3 regions of the Corynebacterium occultum genome follow, and region 1 is predicted to be linked to each of the others. Evidence: riboswitches for the same ligand, from Rfam matches in the RefSeq annotation. Region 1 holds a riboswitch; each other region holds the start of a gene.
What was found. Region 1 has a riboswitch for thiamine pyrophosphate ahead of COCCU_RS03120 (3-oxoacyl-ACP reductase). Riboswitches for the same ligand answer to the same signal wherever they lie in the genome.
Positions count from the first base shown of each region.

Region 2: it holds a riboswitch for thiamine pyrophosphate, as region 1 does, so the genes downstream of both, COCCU_RS14635 (ECF transporter S component) here and COCCU_RS03120 (3-oxoacyl-ACP reductase) in region 1, are expected to answer to the same signal.
Region 3: it holds a riboswitch for thiamine pyrophosphate, as region 1 does, so the genes downstream of both, COCCU_RS08870 (thiamine phosphate synthase) here and COCCU_RS03120 (3-oxoacyl-ACP reductase) in region 1, are expected to answer to the same signal.

Region 1 is NZ_CP046455.1:656,005-663,442, forward strand. Features, by position in the region: gene COCCU_RS03100 (helix-turn-helix domain-containing protein) at 1-542, shown strand, start outside; gene purE (5-(carboxyamino)imidazole ribonucleotide mutase) at 588-1,088, shown strand; gene COCCU_RS03110 (YdcF family protein) at 1,088-1,534, shown strand; gene COCCU_RS03115 (LLM class flavin-dependent oxidoreductase) at 1,487-2,833, opposite strand; gene COCCU_RS03120 (3-oxoacyl-ACP reductase) at 2,833-3,612, opposite strand; TPP riboswitch at 3,686-3,783, opposite strand; gene COCCU_RS03125 (dihydrofolate reductase family protein) at 3,823-4,404, opposite strand; gene COCCU_RS03130 (GntR family transcriptional regulator) at 4,534-5,202, shown strand; gene COCCU_RS03135 (MDR family MFS transporter) at 5,199-6,659, opposite strand; gene COCCU_RS03140 (aspartate aminotransferase family protein) at 6,909-7,438, opposite strand, start outside.
Region 2 is NZ_CP046455.1:1,080,011-1,087,448, forward strand. Features, by position in the region: gene COCCU_RS05115 (NAD-dependent epimerase/dehydratase family protein) at 1-1,398, opposite strand, end outside; TPP riboswitch at 1,675-1,784, shown strand; gene COCCU_RS14635 (ECF transporter S component) at 1,775-2,380, shown strand; gene COCCU_RS05120 (ABC transporter ATP-binding protein) at 2,377-3,741, shown strand; gene COCCU_RS05125 (energy-coupling factor transporter transmembrane component T family protein) at 3,738-4,490, shown strand; gene COCCU_RS05130 (nucleoside/nucleotide kinase family protein) at 4,490-4,966, shown strand; gene COCCU_RS05135 (NUDIX hydrolase) at 4,975-5,334, shown strand; gene COCCU_RS05140 (peptide ABC transporter substrate-binding protein) at 5,565-7,154, shown strand; gene COCCU_RS05145 (ABC transporter permease) at 7,238-7,438, shown strand, end outside.
Region 3 is NZ_CP046455.1:1,901,065-1,908,502, reverse strand. Features, by position in the region: gene COCCU_RS08895 (Tex family protein) at 1-390, shown strand, start outside; gene COCCU_RS08890 (ThiF family adenylyltransferase) at 387-1,535, opposite strand; gene COCCU_RS08885 (thiazole synthase) at 1,538-2,323, opposite strand; gene thiS (sulfur carrier protein ThiS) at 2,332-2,538, opposite strand; gene thiO (glycine oxidase ThiO) at 2,591-3,769, opposite strand; gene COCCU_RS08870 (thiamine phosphate synthase) at 3,790-4,482, opposite strand; TPP riboswitch at 4,559-4,673, opposite strand; gene rplS (50S ribosomal protein L19) at 4,998-5,339, shown strand; gene lepB (signal peptidase I) at 5,557-6,420, shown strand; gene COCCU_RS08855 (ribonuclease HII) at 6,451-7,149, shown strand; gene COCCU_RS08850 (DUF2469 domain-containing protein) at 7,146-7,438, shown strand, end outside.

The DNA of each region.
Region 1 (7,438 bases):
GTCACCGCCTGCTGATGGGGCAGGGCTGGGCGGTGGGCGCACTGTTGCGCCCCGCCGGGTTGGCCGGGTTGCATCCCGCACCGAGGGAGATCCGGGACCTCGCACAGCGTCTGTGGGTTCCGGATCTGCTGACTGCGGTCAAACCCGCAGACCCCGTGCCCGGATTCACCGCCTGGTGCCTGGAGCACCTCCCGGAAGCGGATGAAAATGGCTTGCTGGCCAATCGCATGGAGGAGCTGATCGCCAAGGAGCGGGAAATTCACCGTGTGGAGCAGCTGGCGGAACGGATGTTTCTTTCCGTCCGCAGCGTGCAGCGCCTGGCCAGACGTTATGTGGGGTTGCCGCCCTTGGCGATCATCCGGCGTTATCGGCTGCAGGAGGCGGCGCAGCGACTGCGGGAGGACCCTGGGCACAGCATCACAGCGGTGGCGGCGGAGTTGGGTTATGCCGATCATTCCCACCTGGCCGCTGATTTCCGGGAGGTCCTGGGGATCACCCCGAATGATTACCGTCGGGACTCTGGCACAATAAGCGGGGATTGAACACGCGCCGGCCTTCAAGGTTGCGCAGGACCTCAAGGAGAGAATATGGAACCGCTCGTCGGACTGATCATGGGTTCGGATTCAGACTGGGACACCGTCGCCCCGGCCGCCGAGGTACTCACCGAATTCCGCGTCCCCTTCGAGGTCGGGGTGCTCTCCGCACACCGCACCCCGGAGCGGATGCTCAACTACGCCAAGTCCGCCCATGAACGCGGGCTGAAGGCCATCATCGCCTGCGCCGGGGGTGCCGCGCACCTTCCTGGCATGGTTGCCGCCGCCACCCCGCTGCCGGTGATCGGTATTCCCCGCGCCCTGAAGGACCTCGACGGCCTGGACTCCCTGCTCTCGATCGTGCAGATGCCGGGTGGCGTCCCGGTGGCCACCGTCTCCATCGGTGGTGCCAAGAACGCCGGTCTGCTGGCGGTTCGTATCCTCTCCGCCGGCCTGCCGGAGCTGCAGCAGCGCATGATCGATTACCAGGCCAACATGGCTGCCGAGGTGGAGCAGAAGGATGAGGCGCTGCGTCAGCGTCTGCTCGGCCAGTAGTGAACCCGGTTCTGGTGCTGGGAGCCCTGGTTGACGGGGATCGCCCCTCCGCCATCCTGCGGGAGCGGCTGCGCCGCGCACAACCGCTTATCGACGCTGCGGGGGTCGGCGTCCTCAGCGGCCGCGGGGAAGCACAGGTCATGGCGGACTGGTTGATCGAACACGGCACCGACTCTGGCATCCTCCGACTGGAGAATGCCGCCACCAGCACCAATGAGAACCTGGAGAACGCCCACGCGCTGTTGCCGGACACCACCTGCTGGACGGTGGTGACCAGTGACTTCCATCTGCTGCGCACCCGGCTGTGGGCCTGGCACCTGGGCATCCCGGTGGAGGTGGTGTCCGCCCCGACCCCCGGAAGCGCCAGGTTGGCGATGTTCCTGCGGGAGTGTCTGGCGTTACCGCATTCGGTGCTGCGGGTGGGGTGGCGCAGACTTCTGGGTTAAAGCCCCGAGGTGGGACCTGAGTGTGTCGCCCTCATAGGAGGTGCGGAAACGTCGGCGTTCCTGCAGCACCGGGACCACCAGGTCCACGAAGTCCTCGATCCCGCTGGGCAGGGCAGGTGGCATCAGGTTGAATCCATCGGCCCCGCCGCCATCCACCCAACGCTCGATCTCATCAGCCACCTGCTCCGGGGTGCCGATGAAAGTGGCGTGCCCACCACCGGCAGCAAGGTATCCCAGCAGCTCCCGGACCGTGGGGCGGGTGGTTTCGATGATGCGCAGCACCGTGGCATAACGCCCCTTCGGGCCCCTGAACTCCTCAAGCAGGGGAAGTTCCGGCACCGCCTCATCCAGTTCCCACCCGGAGGTGTCCTGACCGATGAAGAAGGCCAGTTGATGCAGGGAATCCCCCACGGGGAGCAGCTCATTGAGCTCTCGCTGCTTCTGCCTGGCGGCTGCTTCAGTCTCCGCGACATAGGTGACCAGGCCGGGCATCACCGTGATCCGATCCGGGTCCCGTCCCAGCGCAGCGGCCCTGCGGTGGATATCCGCACGGTACTCCCGGGCCATCGTCAGGTCCCAGGCCACGGCGTAGATGCCCTCTGCATGCCGGGCTGCCAGATCCCTTCCGGGTTCCGAGGCCCCGGCCTGGAAGAGCACCGGTCGGCCCTGGGGTGACTGCGGCAGATTCAATGGGCCAGCCACCCCGAAGAACTCCCCCTCGTGGTCGATGGCCTGCAGCTGGGCGGGGTCTGTGTAGATCCCGGCACGATCCGCGTGGATCGCATCTCGCGGCCAGGAGTCCCAGAGTTTCTGGATGACCTCGATGAATTCCGCGGCTCGGGCGTAGCGTTCCGGGTGTGCCGGGAGGTGCTCCATCCCGTGGTTGCGGGCTTCCTCATCGGTCATGGAGGTGACCACGTTGATGCCGGCCCGTCCGCCGGAGATGTGGTCCAGGCTGCCCAGGAGGCGGGCGGCGTGGAAGGGTTGCCAGAAGGTGCTGGAGATGGTGCTGACCAGCCCGATCTTTGTGGTGGCCCGGGCCATGGCGGTCAGGGTGGTGATGGGTTCGAGGAACCAGCCCGGCCCGTTGGCTATGCCCCCGAGCCCGGCGGATTGGCCATCGGCGAGGAATACCGCGTCCAGCAGGCCACGTTCCGCGGTCTGGGCGAGTTCCTCCCAATAGGAGATGTCACCGAGTTTTTCGATGACCGAGTCAGGGGCCCGCCAGGCGGCGGTGTGATGTCCGGTGGCGAAGGCGAAGAGGTTGAGGTGGATCTGTTTCTTTTCCGGGGTGCCCATCAGTTCATGACCAGTCCGCCGTCGACGATCAGGTTCTGGCCGGTGATGGCACGGGACCAGGGGGAAGCGAAGAAGAGCACGGCGTCGGCAAGCTCTTCGGGGGTGGTGGCCGAGCCGAGCGGGGTTCCGGCGGCGATGGCGTCGAAGACGGGTTCCGGGGTGGCGGCGCTGGCGTCGGTGGTGCGGAGCAGGCCACCGCTGACCATGTTGACGGTGACCTTGCGCGGACCCAGGTCCTTGGCCAGGGAGCGGGTGAGGGAAAGCAGGGCGGCCTTGGCGGCGTTGTAGTCGTGGTAGGGGACCACCGGGTTCTGGAAGAGATTGGTGCCGATGTTGATGACGCGGCCGAAACCGGCTTTCCCGAAATCATCCAGGGCGGCCTGCACCGTGTTGAGGGCACCGCCAACCGCCCCCTCGAATTGTTCGGAGAAGCACCGGAAGCTGATGTCCTCGGCCTTGGGGCGGGCGTCACCGTCGAAGGAGAAGTCCACCAGGGCGTTGTTGACCACGGTGGTCAGTGGGGCGCCGAACTCCTGGGAGGCCTGGGCGATCAGGGCATCAACGGCCGCACGGTCCCTGACATCAGCCTGGCGGGCGAGGGCACGGCCGGGGTGTGCGGCGGCGAGCTCCTCGGCGGCTGTCTTACTACCGTGATAGTTGATGATGACACGGGCACCCTCCTTGAGGAATGCCTCGCTGATGCGGCGACCCAGGCCGCGGGCGCCACCGGTCACCAGGACGACCTGCTCGGAGATGGGGGTGTGGAGAGCGTTGCTCATTGTGCTGCCTTTCTGCTGGTGGCGAGGGGGGAGTCCACCGAGAAGGCACACAGATCCAGGGGAGGGTATGGATATGCGGCAGCGCGGACAGTCCCTTCGCCAGTGCTAACTGGATCAGGTTCAACGGGTGTGTTCTCAGCCATCCTCGGGAAGGCACCCCGTGTCACTGTCGCGACCATAGCATTCAGGTTGTTGTGTTCGTTAAGGAAATCACCCTTCAGGGGGTTGGTTGATGTCGAAGGTGAATTCCATGAAGCGCCCGGACTGTTTCATTTCGGCCAGATTCAGGCGCAGGCTTTCCACACGGCGGGGTAGCAGGGGAGCCCCGGAGGGCAGGAATACCGGGGCCATGGTGAAGGTGATGCGGTCCAGGGCCCCGGCGTCGAGGAACTGGCCGGCCAGTTCGCCGCCGCCCATGATCCAGATATCACCCTCCGGGTTGTATTCGGCGGCTGAGGCGCGGAGCTGGTCCAGGGCGTCGACCACGGGACTGTTGATCACCTGGATGTTCAGGCCTTCGGGGATTTCACGTTCCCGGGAGGAGAACACCCAGGTGGGTCGGTCGCCGTAGGTGTCACGCCATTTTTCGGGGTGGTTGAGCAGGTCCATTTCCTGGCGGATCCACTCATAGGTGGTGGATCCCATCACCAGGGCGGAAACCCCGGCGAGGAAGGTGTCCATCTCTTGCTCGGCTTCCTCACTGCCGGGGACGTCGAAAAGCCATTGCAGGGAGTTGTGCTCATCGGCGAGGAAACCGTTGAGCGTGGTCGCGGTGTTGTAGATGATCGCCATAACAAAATTCTATGGCTATTCCCTCGACAGCGATAGGGGGCCAAAAGAGCAGGAGAATCGGGCTTTTCCGGGGCTGCATTGTGGGAGAATGGGCAGGCATTCCGAAAGCAGGGAAGAAGGAACCTTCGTATGGCAGGCAAGGAACCAGCCGGCGGTACCCAGGTGGTGGCGTCCGCTAACACACAGCGGCGGCAGAGCATCATTGATGATCTGAAACGTCGGATCGTGCTGGGGGAAATTTCCCTGGGGGAGCGGATCATCGAGGCGGATGTGACCCGGCGGCTCGGCACGAGTCGCCCGACGGTGCGGGAGGCATTGAACCAGCTCGCCCGACATGGCTACCTGGTGCAGGAGGCCTACCGGGGTTACCGCGTCAGTGAGGTCAGTGCGGAGCGGGTGCGGGAGCTGGCTGCGGTGCGCCTGGTCAATGACATGGCCGCCATCGATGCCATCCTGGCTGACGCGACGGGGAAGCGGATGGCGGTGCTTGACGCAACCCTGGCCACCTACCTCGAGCAGATGCGTGACCCCGACTCCCTGGGGCGTCATGAGGCGCACATGGCTTTCCACCGTGGGGTCTGGGAGACCTCCGGCAACTCCTTCATGATGAAGTTCTGGCCGGTGATGGAAGCGGAGATGACTCTTGTTCTCGCAGCCACCCAACACCACCGTCATGATGATGCGCTCCTCTGCACTCACCATGAGTTATTGGTGGAGTGCATCCGCCGTGGGGATCGGGCGGAGATTCGGGAGACCCTCCGTGCCCATGTGGAGGGAGCTCCCCGCACCTTGCATTAAGGGGCGGGTGCGGAGCTCGGTTCCTCCCGGACCCGGGTGACGAAGAGGGAGGCAACCAGGGCCAGCACCGCGATGATGGCACCGGCGATGAAGGCCACCCGCGCACCGGAGGCCACGGCCGCGGTCTGGGAGAGACCCGAGTCGCTGGCCAGCAGGGTGCCGAAGGACAGGGCCGCGATCATGATGGCGGTACCGGCGGCACCCGCCAGCTGCTGGAGGGTGTTGAGGATGGCGGAACCATGACCGTAGAGCTGCTTGGGCAGGGAACCCAGGGCGGTGGTCATCAGGGGAGTCATCATCAGGCACATGCCGAGGGAGAAGCCCACATGGAGGACAACCACCAGCCAGATCGGGGTGGAACTACCCAGCAGGGTCAGTGACCAGGCTGCTGCGGCGAGGATGACGGCGCCGGGGATCAGCAGGGGGCGGGGGCCCACCTTGTCATAGAAACGCCCGATGAAAGGCGCGATCAGACCCTGCATCAGACCACCCGGCATGACCACCAGGCCGGTGACCAGGGCGGTGGCTCCCAGGGAGTTCTGTAGGTAGATCGGCAGCACCATGACGGTACCCAGCATGGCGCCGAAGGCCAGCAGGATGGCGAGCAGGGAGAAGGTGAAGTTCCGGATCTGGAAGGGGCGCAGGTCCATCAGTGCGCGGCCCTGTTTGCCCAGCTGGATCTGACGCCAACCGAAGACCACCAGGGAGATGACACCGATGATGAGGATCATGATCGCCATGCCACCTTCCCCGTTGAGGATGGCGCCGATGGAACTGAGTCCGTAGACCAGACCACCGAAGGCGAGGGCGGACAGCAGCACCGAAAGCACATCCAGCGGGGACTTTCTGGTTTCCCCGATGTTCTTGATCAGGATGGTGCCCACCACCAGGGCGACCAGCACGATCGGCAGCATCATCCAGAAGAGCCAGTGCCAGCTCAGGGAGTTGAGGATGAAACCGGAGACGGTGGGGCCGAGCGCCGGGGCCACCGAAATGACGATGGAGATGATGCCCATCATCGCGCCCCGACGCTCCGGGGGGACCACCGTGAGGGTGACCGTCATCAGCAGGGGCATCACCAGGGCGGTACCCACCGCCTGGATGATGCGGGCCCCCAACAGGATGGCGAAGGTGGGGGCCAGGGCCGCGATGAAGGTGCCCACGGTGAAGAAGAGCAGGGCGGTGACGAAGATCGTCTTGGTGGTGAAACGGTCCAGCAGGAAACCGGTGGTGGGGATGACCACCGCCATGGTGAGCATGAAACCGGTGGTCAGCCACTGGGCGGTGGTTTCCGGCACCTGGAAGTCCTCCATGATGGAGGGGAGGGCCACCGAAAGGATGGTCTCATTGAGGATCATGATCATCGCGGAGATGACCAGGACCGCCAGCACAATGACGACCTCCCGTGGCAACTTCTGCGGTGCCGGGGAGGTCGAGTTATTTATTTGGGGTTCCATGGGGTGGAGCGAACCTTTCACAGGATCATGTTCAGACGGACAACCCGCAACTGATTTAAGAGAAAACCTCTACAGCCTGCCATATATGGGGGTATCCGGCAAAGGTTGCTCTCAGCTGGTGCATTTCAGGCCTCTGAGCATGGGAAACAGTTGTTTCGGAGGGGGAAAGTTCAGCCGCTCCTGCGACCCCGGGGTGATGAGGGCGTCGAGAAGCGGCAATGACCGGGGAGATCATTGCCGCAGGTGTGCTCAGGAGCTGATGCTTGCCGCCTGAAGCGTCGGGGTGGCGTAGGCGTCGAGCTCATCCAGTGCCGCGTCGATGATGTCTAGGCCGCGGTTGAGATCCTCCTCGCTGATGATCAGTGGCGGTGCCACATGCACCCGGTTGAAGTGGGTGAAGGGCCAGAGGCCGGACCGGCGGCAGGCAGCGGCGAACTCCAGCATCGGCTGGTTCTCCTCCGGGGAGGGGTTGAAGGGCACCAGCGGTTCGCGGGTCTCCTCGTCCCGGACCAGCTCAATCCCCCAGAACAGTCCCAGACCGCGGACCTCCCCGACACAGTCGTGCTTCTCCTTCATGGCCTCCAGGCGGGGGCGGACCACGCGCTGCCCCAGGTCCTGGGTGCGCTCCAGGATCTTCTCCTCCGCGAAGACCGCGAAGGTCTCCACCCCCACCGCGCAGGCCAGGGGATGGCCGGAGTAGGTCAGACCACCCGGGTAGGCCTTCTCGCGGAAGGTGTCGACGATCTCCGGACTGATGATGATGCCGCCGAGCGGGACAT
Region 2 (7,438 bases), 420 kb from region 1:
TCTCTTTCCTACCACTGCGCTGCGCATCAGTTCGGTCTCCAGCAGCATGGTCATCGGAGAGCGGCTGATCGCACGGCCATTGCCCTTGAGCCGGCCGACACGTTCCGCCGCCCCCGCAACCACCTGCCGGTAGGGCAGTTGTTTGAGACCAAGGTCGTGGATGAGTTGTTTGAGGAAGGAGCGTTCCCACCGCAGTTCCTCCGCCACGGCGGAAAGTTGCGGGAAAACCGGGGTGTCCACGAAATCATCGGCCATCCGGGCCATCCGGGAGGTGCCGGCAGTGGCACCGCTGAGATGGTCGGAAAGGTAGAGCTCGAGGAGTTCGCGGTCAATGCGCTCCGGCACCTCGGGACGCTCCTGGGAGGTGACCTCCGCGGAGCGGGGTCGCAGCGGCACCGAGGGTGCACCCCGGCCGCTGATCAGGCCCTCGAAAAGTTCCTTGAGGGCTTCCGCGGCAGTGTGCCGGGGCTCCCACCCCAGCTCGGTACGTGCCCGGGTGTTGTCCATCAGCGGCACCTGCATGGCCATGTCGATCCAGCCCTCATCCGCGGCGAGCGCACCAGACTTGTGGGCTGCCTTCACGCTCCCCCGCACCAGTGCCGGGGGCAGTTCGACGAAGTGACCGTGGTCCACGATATCGGCCAGTTCCTGCGGGCCGAGGATGTCATCGGCACAGACATTGAAGGCCCCGGGGGCCCGCTTGACGACAGCCGCAGCATAGGCGCGGGCCACATCATCGGAGTGGACCGCCTGCACCTGGATACCCTTCGGCAGCGGCAGGGTGGGTAACTTTCCGGCCTTGAGCAACTGGACCGGAACCTTGGGCCCCAGGAAGTAGCGCTGGATTTCGGCGCCGGCATCCCCCTGGAAGATCAGGCCGGGGCGCAGGCGGGTGACGATGATCTCGGGATGCTGGGCACTGAATTCATCGAGCACCCGCTCCTGATCAGCCTTGTCACTGCTGTAATGCGAGGAGGTGATGCCGGTGGCCGGCCAGCTTTCATCGCGCAGACCATCCCGGGTTTCATCGGGTGCATAGGATCCCACCGAGCAGGCCACCACAAGATGAGGCACCCCGGCGGCGGCGACAGCTTCGGCGACATGCCGGGTGCCGGTGACATTGACCTGGTGCAGTAACTCCCGACGGTCATTGGGCTGGATCAGCCAGGCCAGGTGAATCACCGCATCCGCCCCCGCCAACGCCTGGCTCAGGTGGGTGACGGCTTCCTCAGCGCCCACATCCACGCTGACCCATTCACAGTCAACATAGGGTTCGGCGGTGGTGTCAGGCAATCGCCGGGCGATCCCGGTGATGGAGGTGACCTCGGGGGTGTTTTTCAGGGCGCGCAGTACTGCGGTGCCAGCGTTGCCGGTAGCTCCGATGACGACTATTCGCATGATGTTCTCCTCTTGGCAGACCAGGGTTTGCCAGCTGTTCGGGGGGAGATCAGGCTGGTCGATCTATGACCCCACTGTGCCAGTTTTCCTTCACCCATGAGATCGAGGACGACCATGCAATGTGACCGGCGACACTGAAGTTGCTGCTCAGGTGGGGTTCTGGGGCGGGGATATTTTCCGCCCCAACTGCCGCCACCGGGGTGTGGAACCGGGCGGAGCGGTCGGCAGGGCGAATGGCTTGGGGTGACACTGATGAACTACACTTGACGGGGAAAACTTGATAACCACGGGTGCCCGGTGAAAGTCCGGGCTGAGATGCCATATCACGGCGACCGTTGAACCTGATCCGGATAATGCCGGCGCTAGGGAGAACAGCATGACTAACACAGCCATAACGAAACGACCCACCTGGCGGGTCATCGACATCATCATCGCCGCCGTGCTCGGCGTGGCCTGCGGACTGATCTTCTGGATATGGAACTCCATCGGCTACGCCTGGTTCACCGCCTTCGATGCCCTGACCCCGGGCTTCGGTGGCCTGGCCTCCGGCGTGTGGCTGCTGGGCGGCGTAATCGGTGGCCTGGTCATCCGGAAACCCGGAGCCGCCATCTTCGTGGAACTGCTGGCCGCCATCGTCTCCGCCACCCTCGGCAACCAGTGGGGCATCACCACCCTCTACTCCGGCATCGCCCAGGGCCTGGGCGCCGAGCTCATCTTCGCCGCCTTCCTCTACCGCCGCTTCACCCTGCCGGTGGCCGCGCTGGCAGGTGTCGGAGCCGGCGTGGCCGCGGTGATCCTGGAACTGTTCACCAGCGGAAACCTCGCCATGTCCCTGAGCTTCAACCTCATCTACCTGGCCTGCACCGCACTCTCCGGACTGATCCTCGCCGGCATCCTCGGCTTCATCCTGGTCCGCTCACTGGCCGCCACCGGCGCACTGGACCGCTTCGCCGTCGGGCGGGAACTGCGACACCAGGTATGACCCGCAACCTCCTGGGCGGCGCCGCAGTGCGCGCCCACGACTTCGGCTGGCGGCACGCCTCACGCCGCGACCCGGCACTGCAGGGTGTGAACCTCGACATCGCGCCGGGCCAGCGTGTCCTGCTCACCGGCAATTCGGGTTCGGGTAAATCCACCCTGCTCAGCGCTCTCGGCGGGGTGCTCGGTGACTCCGAGGAAGGCGAGTCCCGGGGCACCCTGCTTATCGACGCCGCGGACACCCCCACCGTCGGCATGGTCCTCCAGGACCCGGACTCCCAGGTCATCGCCAGCCGGATCGGTGATGATGTGGCTTTCGGCTGTGAGAACCTGCGGGCGCCGCGGGAGGAGATCTGGCCCCGGGTGGAACGTGCCCTGGAGCTGGTGGGACTTGAGCTGCCCTTGAACCACCCCACCGCGCATCTTTCCGGTGGACAGAAACAACGCCTGGCACTGGCCGGGGTGATGGCCATGGGGGCCAACCTGATCCTGCTCGATGAGCCCACCGCAAACCTGGATCCCCAGGGGCAGCGGGAGGTCGTCGCTGCCGTGGAACAGGTGGTGGCCCAGACCGGTGCCACCCTCATCGTCATCGAACACCGCCATGAACTCTGGCTGCCGGTGGTGGACACCATCCTCCGGTTGTCCGATGGCCAGATTCAGGAAATCAGTGCCGCGGAGCTGCCCGGGGCTCCGCTGTTGGAGCCGGCCCGCCCGGAGCGCGCCCAGGCCCCGGCCTTGATTTCAGCCCATGATCTGCTAACCCAGTGGGGCCCACCACGTACGCTGCGGGTGCCCAGTGGCGCCTCCACGGTGATCACCGGGCCCAATGGGGCGGGAAAATCCACCCTCGCGCTGACCTTGGCCGGCCTGCTGCCACCCCGGCAGGGCCACCTCGAGCTGGCCGAGGAACTACGCCAGGGTTTGCGGACTCCACCGCATAAGTGGCGTTCGGCTGCCCTGGCGCAACGGATCGGGCTGGTTTTCCAGGACCCGGAGCACCAGTTTCTGGCTCGTACCGTCGCCGAAGAATTGGCGATCGGCCCGAAGGTGATGAAGTTGGGAGATGCCTCCGGGCGCAGTGCAGAGCTTCTGCACCGTCTACGCCTGAGTCACCTGGCCCAGGCCAATCCCTTCACCCTCTCCGGTGGGGAGAAGCGGCGACTCTCGGTGGCCACCGCCCTGGTGGCGGCACCGAAGCTGCTGGTTCTGGATGAGCCGACTTTCGGTCAGGATCCGGAGACTTTCCGGGAACTGGTGTCCCTGCTGCGTGAACTCAGCGATCAGGGCACCACGATCCTCTCGGTCACCCATGATCCGGCGTTCATCGCCACCCTGGGCGATCACCGTGTGGAGGTTTCATGAATCTGCTGCACGACATTAACCCGGTGACCCGGATCGCAGCGCTGATCCTGCTGGCCACCCCGCTGTTGCTCAGCGTGGACCTGGTCTCGGCGGCGGTGTCCCTGGGTTTCACTCTGCTGCTGGCGCCCCTGGCCGGGGTCAGCTGGACCACCCTGCTCAAACGTTCCTGGCCGATTCTGCTGGCGGCCCCGATTGCCGGCATCTCCATGGCTCTCTACGGCCGGCCCGAGGGGCAGGTATTCTTTGAGTTCGCTTTCGCCCAGGTCACCGAGAACTCCCTTCAGCTGGCTGCCGCCATCATGGTCCGGGTCCTCGCGGTGGGGCTGCCGGTGATGGTGCTGGCCGCCAAGGTTGATCCCACCGACCTGGGTGATGGTCTGGCTCAGGTGGCCCGACTGCCGGAGCGTTTCGTCATCGGTGCGGTGGCTGGCGCCCGCTTGACCTCACTCTTCCGCTCTGACTGGCATTCCCTGGCCCGGGCGAGGCGCTCCCGTGGGGTGGCGGACCAGGGCCGGATCCGGCATTTCTTCACCATGGCCTTCGGCCTGCTGGTGCTTTCCCTGCGCCGCGGGGCAAAACTGGCCACTGCCATGGAGGCCCGCGGTTTCGGTTCCGGTCGACGCACCTGGGCCCGGGAATCCACCGTCGGGGCCCGCGACGCGGTGCTGCTGCTGGTCTGTGCACTGATCTCCACCCTGGCCATCGGTATTGCGGTGTGGAGCGGTTCCTTCCGTTTCCTCGGCGCCTGATGTTCACCATCCTCATCGACGGTCGTTCCGGATCGGGCAAGACCACCCTGGCCCGGAAACTGGCTGAGGACACTGCTTTCCAGCTGGTGCATCTGGATGATTTCTATCCCGGGTGGGGTGGTCTGGCGGCGGCCAGCGAGATGGTCGCCACCCAGGTGCTGGATCCCCGTGCACCCGGTTTCCGGCGTTGGAACTGGGCACAGGACCAGCCGGGGGAGTGGGTTCCCCTGATGCCGGGCCAGTCCCTGATCGTCGAGGGCGCGGGTGCGGTGAACGCGGCGTCGATAAGCGCGGCCCGACACCTGGGGGGCCTGCTCACCCTGCGTATCGACGCCCCCGCCACCCTGCGCCGGGAGCGCGCCTTGCGCCGCGATCCTGACTACCGGCCCTGGTGGGAGATGTGGGCGCAGCAGGAGGACCGCCACTTTGCGGGGCCGGGCCAAGTCCGGGTGGATCTTGAACTCTGTCTACCCTGAGGGGCGTGATGGACATCAGAATCGCAGCGGTGGTGCTGCGCAATTGGCAGGGTGAGATTCTCAGTGTGCGCAAGCGTGGAACCAGCAGTTTCATGCTGGTCGGCGGGAAACTTGATCCGGGGGAATCTGCCTTGAGTGCGGCGGTACGGGAGGTCGCTGAGGAGCTGCGCCTTGATCTGGATCCGGTGCAGCTCCATCACCTCGGAAGATTCCATGCTCCGGCCGCGAATGAGGCCGAGATGGGTGTGGACTGCGATGTTTTCCTCGCCCCGGAACCGCTGGGGGGGAATTGCCGGAGGTCTTCGAGGAAATCGAGGAGGCACGCTTCTTCCCGGTGGATTCACGGGACAAGGTGCTGGCCCCACTGAGCTGTGATGTGATCTTCCCCCTCTTAAGGGGGTGATCTGGGACACCTTAGTTCCATTCCTGCAGGAAAATTATTTTCAGAGACCCGCAGGTCACGCGCTGCCCGCTCGGGCATGTGTCATTTCCGGATGAATGTTGTGACTTTGTGTCCTCCCAATATTTCTTGTGGGGCAGATCACCATCTAGGATTCTACTCAATCGTTTGCACAGCTCCGTATTGAGAGGTCATAACATGACTCTGAAGAAAACCCTAGGTGTGATTTCCGCCACCACCCTGGCACTTAGCTTGGCGGCCTGCTCCGGAAGTGACTCCACCGGCGGTGGTGGTGAGGGTGATGCCAACTACATCACCGCCAATGGCACCGAACCGCAGAACCCGCTGATCCCGGCGAACACCAATGAGGTGGGCGGTGGCCGTCTGGTCGACCTGATCTACTCCGGCCTGGTGTATTACGACGCCGAGGGCGAAGTGCACAACGATATGGCGGAATCCATCGAGCCGGAGGGGGAGAAGAGTTTCCGGGTCACCCTCAAGGAGGACATCACCTTCGCCGACGGTTCCCCGATCACCTCCGAGAACTTCATCCGGGCCTGGAACTATGCGGTGGAGAACTCCCAGCTCTCCGCCTATTTCTTCGAGCCGATCCTCGGCTATGAGGAAGGTGCCTCGGAGATGGAGGGACTGCAGGTCGTCGATGACCGCACCTTCACCATCGAGCTGACCCAGCCTGAGGCCGACTTCCCGCTGCGACTGGGCTACTCCGCCTTCTACCCGCTGCCGGATGAGGCCTTCGATGACATGGCCGCCTTCGGCGAGAACCCCAACGGCAACGGCCCCTACAAGCTGGCCGAATGGAACCACAACCAGGATGCGACGCTGGTGCCCAATGAGGAGTACCAGGGTGACCGCGCCCCCCGGAATGATGGTGTGAAGTTCGTCTTCTACGCCAACTTCGACGCCGCCTACAATGACCTCCTGGCCGGCAACCTCGATGTGCTCGATGAGATCCCGGACACCTCCTTCGGCACCTTCGAGGATGAGCTCGGGGATCGGGCGGTCAACCAGCCCTCCGCCCTGAACCAGACCTTCACCATCCCGGAGCGGATCGAGCACTTCTCCGGTGACGAGGGCAAGCTGCGCCGCGAGGCACTCTCCCATGCCATCAACCGTGAGGAGATCACCCAGGCCATCTTCCAGGGCACCCGCACCCCGGCCTCTGACTTCACCACCCCGGTTCTTCCCGGTTACAGCGGTGAGATCCCGGGCAATGAGGTCTTGGACTATGACCCGGAGCGGGCCAAGGAACTGTGGGCCGAGGCCGACGAGATCGCTCCCTTCAGTGGCGAGTTCACCATCTCCTACAACGCTGACGGTGGCCACCAGGCCTGGGTGGATGCGGTGGCCAACTCCATCCGCAACACCCTGGGCATCGAGGCCATCGGTAACCCCTACCCGGACTTCAAGTCCCTGCGCGATGACGTGACCAACCGCACCATCGACGGTGCCTTCCGTACCGGCTGGCAGGCAGACTACCCCTCCCTGGGTAACTTCCTCGGTCCGCTCTACGGCACCGGTGCAGGTTCCAATGACGGCGACTACTCCAATCCGGACTTCGACGCCAAGCTGGCTGAGGCCGCCGGCGCCGAGGACCCGGAGACGGCGATGTCGATCTACAACGAGGCCCAGGAGGTCCTCTTCCAGGACCTGCCGGTCATCCCGCTGTGGTACCAGAACACCGTGGGTGGCTCCGGTGAGAGCGTCGCCGATGTGACCTTCTCCTGGAAGGACGTCCCGGTCTACTACGAGATCACCAAGAGCTAGATTCCCAGGACCGGATTGTGATGCGGGCCCCGTGTGAGCAGTTGACGCGGGGCCTGTGTCCTGCCAGCGGAAAGGAACAATAAATGCTGCGCTATATCGGGCGAAGACTACTGCAGATCATCCCCGTGTTCTTCGGGGCCACGCTGCTGATCTACGCCCTCGTCTTCCTGATGCCCGGCGACCCCGTGGAAGCCCTCGGTGGTGAGCGTGGACTCACCGAGGCCGCCCGGGCCCGGATCGAAGCCGAATATAACCTGGACCAGCCCTTCATCATCCAGTACCTG
Region 3 (7,438 bases), 1.2 Mb from region 1:
GGCACGGTGACCAACGTCGCCGCCTTCGGCGCCTTCGTGGATGTGGGGGTCCACCAGGACGGACTGGTCCATGTCTCCGCCATGTCGGATACCTTCATCTCCGACCCGCGCGAAGTCGTCCGTTCCGGACAGGTGGTGAAGGTCAAGGTCATGGAGGTTGATGTGGAGCGCAAACGCATCGGGCTCTCCCTCCGCCTCAACGATGAACCCGGTACCCCGGCACCCAAACGAAAGCGTGAGGATGCCCCGAAACGCCAGCGAAGTGCCCGGCCCACCCCCGACAGGAAGGCAGCGGACCCCGAGAAGAAAAGCCGGGGCGGGCAAAACCGCAACCAGGGTGGCGGTGCCATGGCGGATGCCCTCACACGCGCCGGGTTCAAGAATCGCTAGCCCCGCAGTACAGCCTTAGGCATCCCATTCACCCCGCCGGGCAGACTGCGCAGTGAAAGACCGAACTCCTCCGCCACTCCGGACCAGGTGGCCAGGAAATCATCGCTACGTCTGCCCGCGGCGCAGTAAACCACCACGGTGTCGCTGAGCTGCGCGGCATCCTCCAGCACCCCGCGGACTGTCGCTGCCGAGGCCACAGAGGTGGGAAGATGAAGTCCCGGCAGTTTGCCCGGAAGATCAGCCACCAGCTTCTCATGGTCCTCTCTGACATCCAGCCCCACAGCTTGACCAGAGCTGAGAAGTTCCACTGCGGCAGGTAGCTCAGGAGTTAATGCAGGGAGCTGACACACCGCAGCCCCATAATCATCACGCAGCTCAGTGACACGCTGCCGGCCGGGATCCGCACCGACCCGGAAAGAACGCAGGGAAGCACCCAGGGCGTCATAACTGAGCATCTCCCCCGGCAACGATTCACCAATTCCTGCCAGATGCTTGACCACCTCGGTCGTCATCAGACCGGCAACCACAGACGTGGTCACACCCAATACCCCGGCGGTGGCGCAATCCGGAACCGAATCCGCATCCGGCTGCTCAGGAAAGAGGTCTCTTAACCCGACGCCTTCCCCCGGCGCGCCGGGCCCGGACCACCACAGCGCCACATCACCCCGGTAACGCAGGACCGTGCCCCAGACCAGGGGAGTGCCGGTGATCTCCGCGGCATCCGCGGACAGATATTTGGTGGCGAAGGTATCCGAGCCGTCAATCACCAGATCGACCCCTTCAAAGAGCTCCACAGCGTTTGCGGTGGTCATCCGGAACTGCAGGGGGGTGACGGTGATGTCAGGCTGTAGTTGGCGAAGTCTTTCCTCGGTCACCTCCACCTTGGGGCGGCCTTCGTCCTGCGCCCCGAAGAGGATCTGACGGTGAATATTGCTCAGATCCACCACATCATCATCAATGACGGAGATGTGGCCGATCCCGACCGCAGCCAGGGACTGCATGGCTGGGCAGCCGAGCCCACCGGCACCGATGACCAGCACATGGGCTCCGGCCAGCTTTTCCTGCTCGGCCAGACCAAAGCCGGGCAGTGCCAGCTGCCTGGCGATGCGACGCAGCTCAGTCTGGGAAAGCGTGCTCTGCTTCATCATCACAGCACCTGCTCCGCCCAGCTTGCGATCCCCTCGAAGGTGGAGGATGCGGTCGCATGCTCGCGCTTCGGTATCCTTCCCGCTTCCTGTGCCAGTTTTCCGGCCTCCACCGCATGGCGCATGGCCCGGGCCATCGTCTCCGGATCCTGACAGCGGTTGATGGCGCTGGCCAGCAGCACACCATCACAACCCAGTTCCATGGCCAGGGCCGCATCTGAGGCGGTGCCCACCCCGGCGTCCAGCAGCACCGGCACCTGCGCCCGGCTGCAGATCAACTCGATATTGTGGGGGTTGAGAATACCCAGGCCAGTGCCGATGGGGGAGCCTAAGGGCATCACTGCCGCCACTCCGACATCTTCCAGTCGGGTGGCGACGACCGGATCATCAGAGGTGTAGGCCAGCACCGTGAAGTCATCAGCGACCAACTGCTCGCAGGCGATGAGTAGTTCTGTGGTGTCCGGCAGCAGAGTGTGCTCATCGGCGATCACCTCCACCTTCACCCAGTTGGTGCCCAGCGCCTCCCGGGCCAACTTCGCGGTGATCCTCGCATCCCGGGCGGTCCGGCATCCTGCGGTATTGGGCAGCAGATCAATGCCGAGCCTGGTGAGCAGTTCAAATACGGATTCACCGGAGGAGCGGGTGCCGGCGGCATGACGTCGCATGGCCACCGTGGTCAGCTGCGTACCGCTGGCTTTCAATGATTGCTCAAGTAATTCCTGGGAGCTTGCCCCACCGGTTCCCATGATCAGGTGGGAATCGTAGGTCCGGTCAGCAATTTTCAGCATCGGGGGGATCAACCTCCCTGGACCGCGGTGAGCACGTCCACCGCATCGCCCTCGGCCACCTGGCGATCCCAGGCGGAACGGGGAATGACGTTCTCATTGACGGCGACCGCCACCCCGCTCGGGTTCTCGGATCCGGTCAGGGACTGCACCAGCTCAGCGACGCTGAGGGAGGCTGCGGTGGTGTCCTGTGTTTCACCATTAAGTGTGTATTTCATGAAAGTGCTCCTTGGCATCGAAAAAACCTGTGGGGAGGTGTTGGGGATGTGTTCAAAAGGGAGGGGTTCCAGGGTGCTGCGCAGCCCCGGAGTGTGCAGCCGGTGCGCTGCCACCGACGTGCCGCCAAGGGTCGCAGGCGGTCAGATCCACCCCGGCTGGCAACTTCTTCCCCAGCAGGAGGTCCACCACTGCGTGGGCACCGAGGGCAGAGAGCAGGATGCCGTGCCGGAAATAACCGGTGGAGATGATCAGGTTCCTGCCCACCCTGCCGAGGTAGGGCAGATCATCCGGGGTGCCGGGCCTCGCCCCGACCCCGACCTCCAGCAGCTCGCATTCCTCCAGCCCGGGCAGCAGTCGGATCCCATCACGCAGCAGCTCATGCACCGCCCCGACGTTGGGTAGGGCACTGTCATTTTCCCGGCTGCTGGCACCCAGGGTGAGGGTGCCATCGGAGCGGGGGATCAGGTAGACGGGACGATCCTCAACAAAACCCCGGATCACCCGTTCGCTTAAGGGGCGTAGATATTCAGGTACCCGGAGGTTCATGATGTCGCCGTACACCGGTCGCAGCTGCAGGGGATTGTCTTGGGTATACCAGCCGCTGACCTGGGCGGCACCCAGCCCGTTGGCCAGGATCACCTGGGCGTCGCCGGTTTCGATGACCTGTGTTTCAGTGTGCACCGCGAGGCAGGGATCAGCTCCCTCCAGATGCCTGACCCGCTCCCTGATGATCTTCACCCCACGCTGCTTCAGCACATCCAGAAGTGCGGCCGCGAAGAGTCGGGGAGAGACCTGATGGTCATCGGGAATGCTCACTGCTCCGCTGATCCGGGGGGAAAGAGCTGGCTCCAGCCGGCGGGCCCGGGTAACGCTCAGCTCCACCGGGGACATCCCGTGGAGCCGTTGGTAGTCACCCAGCTCCTGCAGGTGCCTGGCGTCCGCTCGATCTGCTGCCACCACCAGGGTTCCCCGGGGCCGATAATCAATGGGTGATGCGCTGGCCCGGGAGACCCGCTCAATCAGGTCCGGATAGAGTGCCGCTGCCTGCAGCATCAGGGGAAAGAGTGCTTCCTGCCGGTACTGTACCTCGGCGATCGGGGCGAGCATGCCGCCGGCATAATGGGTGGCCCCGGAGGCCGGCTCCGGGTCAATCAGAGTGACCTGGAAACCCTGTTCGCTCAACTCGAAACAGGTCACCAGGCCAACCAGACCACCACCGATCACGATCATCCGCCCAGTCTGTCTCTCCCTCATTTCTGATCACTCCGCCCAGCCATAAAACCCGCGAGGACCTCTGCTGCCACCACGTCAGGGGCCGCTGCCTCCATGAAACCCCGAGAGATCGCCACCCCGGCAATTCCGGTGACAGCCAACTCAGGCACATCCGCCGGTGTGACATCCCCGATCGCGACCACCGGCACCGGAGATTCCGCCACCAGTGGGGGATAACCCGCAATGCCGAGCGGGGGACGGCCGGAGTCCTTGGTCGGGGTGGGGCGGAAGGGGCCGGCCCCGATGTAGTCCACCACATCCGCCACCCGGTGAACCGCCTGTACCAGTTCCAGGGTTCCGGTGGTCAGGCCGATGATCGCTGCCGGGCCGAGCAGTTCCCGGGCATCCCGGACCGGCAGATCCTGCTGGCCGAGGTGGACCCCGTGGATCGGCACTCCGCGCCGCATGAGTGCTGCCGTGACATCCACCCGGTCGTCGATAAGCACGTGGGTACCGGAACCGAGGGAGGCCACGGCATAGGCGATTTCCTCAGCCAGTCGGCCGAGTTCCCGGGCGGTGATCGGTTTGGAGCGAACTTGGATCACTCCGGCCCCGCCCGCCGCCGCTGCCCGTGCCACTTCAACGGTGCGGCGGTGATCTGCTGTGCCGGTGACGACATAGCAGCGTAGATCAAGTGTTTTCTCAGAGCCGTGCACGGGCAAGGAAATCATCCTCCAGGAAGCCGGTAAAAGGTCCTGCCTGGTGTGCTCCGCAGGTTCGCGGGAACTGAGGGGTGATCCGGGCATCTGCGCCATGATCCTCGCTTCCTCCGCTGGTGCTAACCAGACAGGTTCAACGGTCCCGCGCGGGGGTGGTGCAGCGCGATCTCAGCCCGATACCTCGGGCACCCGTGGGGGTCGAGGCACAGTGTAGAACAACCCGCTCAAGACTGGCCACGGGAAAGTGGGGAAGTGGGGGTGGGGGCGCTGTGAAAAAGTTCGGGGACCATGGTGTGCTGCCACCCACATTCAGACATTTCGCCCCGTCGATGATCCGTTGTCCTGAACCTGGGGCGGCGGATTTTGGTCTGACTGGAAAAACATGGCACAATATCGAGGTTGACTGTGCGTGCCCGTTCGGGGACCTCAGCTGCATACCTGTTTCGGATATGAACCGGCCGAGCGCCCCAGCAGGGGAAGTGCCGCCAGGCTCCTCTTTCCAGTGCAACCATAAGGATTGTTTAAATATGAACCTCATCGACAAGATTGATGCAGCACAGCTGCGCGACGACGTCCCGGCTTTCCGCCCCGGCGATACCCTTGACGTCCACGTCAAGGTCATCGAGGGCAGCAACACCCGTACCCAGCTGTTCAAGGGTGTTTGCATCCGTCGCCAGGGTGGCGGCATCCGCGAGACCTTCACCGTCCGTAAGGTTTCCTTCGGTATCGGTGTCGAGCGTACCTTCCCGGTTCACTCCCCGAACATCGAAAAGATCGAGATCATCCGCCGCGGCGATGTCCGTCGTGCGAAGCTGTACTACCTGCGCGAACTGCGCGGCAAGGCAGCGAAGATCAAGGAGAAGCGCTGATTTCACACCTCTTCCGGAGGTTTGTCTGAAGCTTTGACCTGGACCACCCCGGGCAGCGAATTTTCTCGCTGCCCGGGGTGGTTTTTCCGGTCCGCCAGGCCTGCTCCGGTATATCCCCCCGGTTCAGGCCGTGCTTTGCGACGCCCACCCCTCCCCGGATCGACGCGGGCCATGTTGCGGCGGGTAGGGGAAAGGGTGCCTGCTAGAGTTGTCAGGCGTGACTGATTCATCCCGCCCGAACCCAGCCGGCCAACCCGGTGGCCTGAACGCTGACCAGAATAGGGGCGCGGTGCCCGAAAACCATCGGGACGAGGATAGCCCGGCACTTTCCGCGGACTCTGCGAAAGCGGAGGAAACCGGGGCGGAAGAGGAGCCGGAAAAGAAAGGCACCCCCTGGTACATCGAGGTGCCGGTGGTCATTGTCCTGACCCTGCTGCTCATTTTTGTCTTCCAGACTTTTGTGGGCCGGATGTACCTGATCCCCTCTGCCTCCATGGAACCCACCCTTCACGGTTGTGAGGGCTGCACCGGTGACCGTATTTTCGTGGACAAGATCTCCTACGCCCTCTCCGATCCGGAGCCCGGTGATGTCGTGGTCTACGAAGGCACCGAATCCTGGAACACCGCCTATATTTCCCCACGCTCGGAGAACTCCGTGATCCGGGGTCTGCAGAACTTTGGTTCCTACGTGGGGCTCGTCGCCCCAGATGAGAACAACCTGGTCAAGCGCATTGTCGCCACCGGTGGCCAGACGGTGTCCTGCCAGGCAGGAGATCCCGGGATCATGGTTGACGGGGCCCAGGTTGATGATTCCTACACCCTCCAGCCGGCCCAGTTCGCGGTGGACCCGAACACCGGTTCTGAGGAGTGCGGGGGTAACTACTTCGGTCCGCTCACGGTGCCTGAGAACCACTACTTCATGATGGGCGATAACCGCACCAACTCCATGGACTCGCGCTACCACATCGGCGACCAGTATCAGGGCACCATTCCGGAGGAAAATATCCGCGGCAAGGTTCAGTCCATCATCTTCCCGCTGGGCCGTATCGGCGGGGTGGATGACCCGGACATCCAGGACTGACCCCTCCCAGGAACAGGTTTCTTGATCCCCATGGTGCGGGTGCGTCGACTCAAACAGCTGCGGACCTATGAGGTTGCGCTCTCCCGGCAGGGACTGGGCCCGGTCGCCGGGGTGGACGAGGCTGGCCGTGGGGCCTGTTGCGGTCCCATCACCATTGCGGCCTGCATCCTCCCGGACAGGCCAATCCCGGAACTGGATCGCTTGACTGACTCCAAACAGCTCAGTGCGAAGTTAAGGCAGGAACTCATGCCGATCATCAAGAACAAGGCCCTGGCCTGGTCGGTGATCTCCATTTCCGCGTGGGAGGTTGATTCCCGGGGCATCCAGCACGCCAATATCTCCGGGATGCGGCGTGCGGTGGCCGCCTTGGAGCTGCGGCCAGGGTATGTCCTCACAGATGCGATGCGGGTACCGGGGCTGGGGATTCCGAGCCTGCCGGTGATCGGCGGTGATGCGGCTGCCCGATGTATCGCCGCAGCCAGTGTTCTGGCCAAGCAGACCAGGGATGATTATATGGTGGAACTTGATGGGCGCTATCCCGCTTATGGTTTGGCTTCGCACAAGGGTTATGGGAGTAGTTCCCATATGGCTGCGGTGCGCCGCCACGGCGGCTCCCCCGAGCACAGATATAGTTATGCGAATGTGGCGCAGTCTCATCAGGAATGGCTGCGTGAACAGGATGGGGCGACCCGTGAACAGGACGGGCAACGAAGGGAAGGCAGGTCATGAGCGCTGAAGAACTCGACAATTATGAGGCTGAGGTCGAGCTGTCGCTCTACCGTGAGTACCGCGATGTCGTCAGCCAGTTTTCCTATGTCGTGGAAACCGAGCGACGCTTCTACCTCGCTAATGCGGTTGAGCTGATCCCGCACAATAACGGCGGTGATGTCTACTACGAGGTCCGAATGTCGGATGCCTGGGTGTGGGACATGTACCGTTCTGCTCGCTTCGTCCGTTATGTCCGGGTGATCACCTACAAGGACGTCAATATTGAGGAGCTGGACAAGCCGGATCTGAT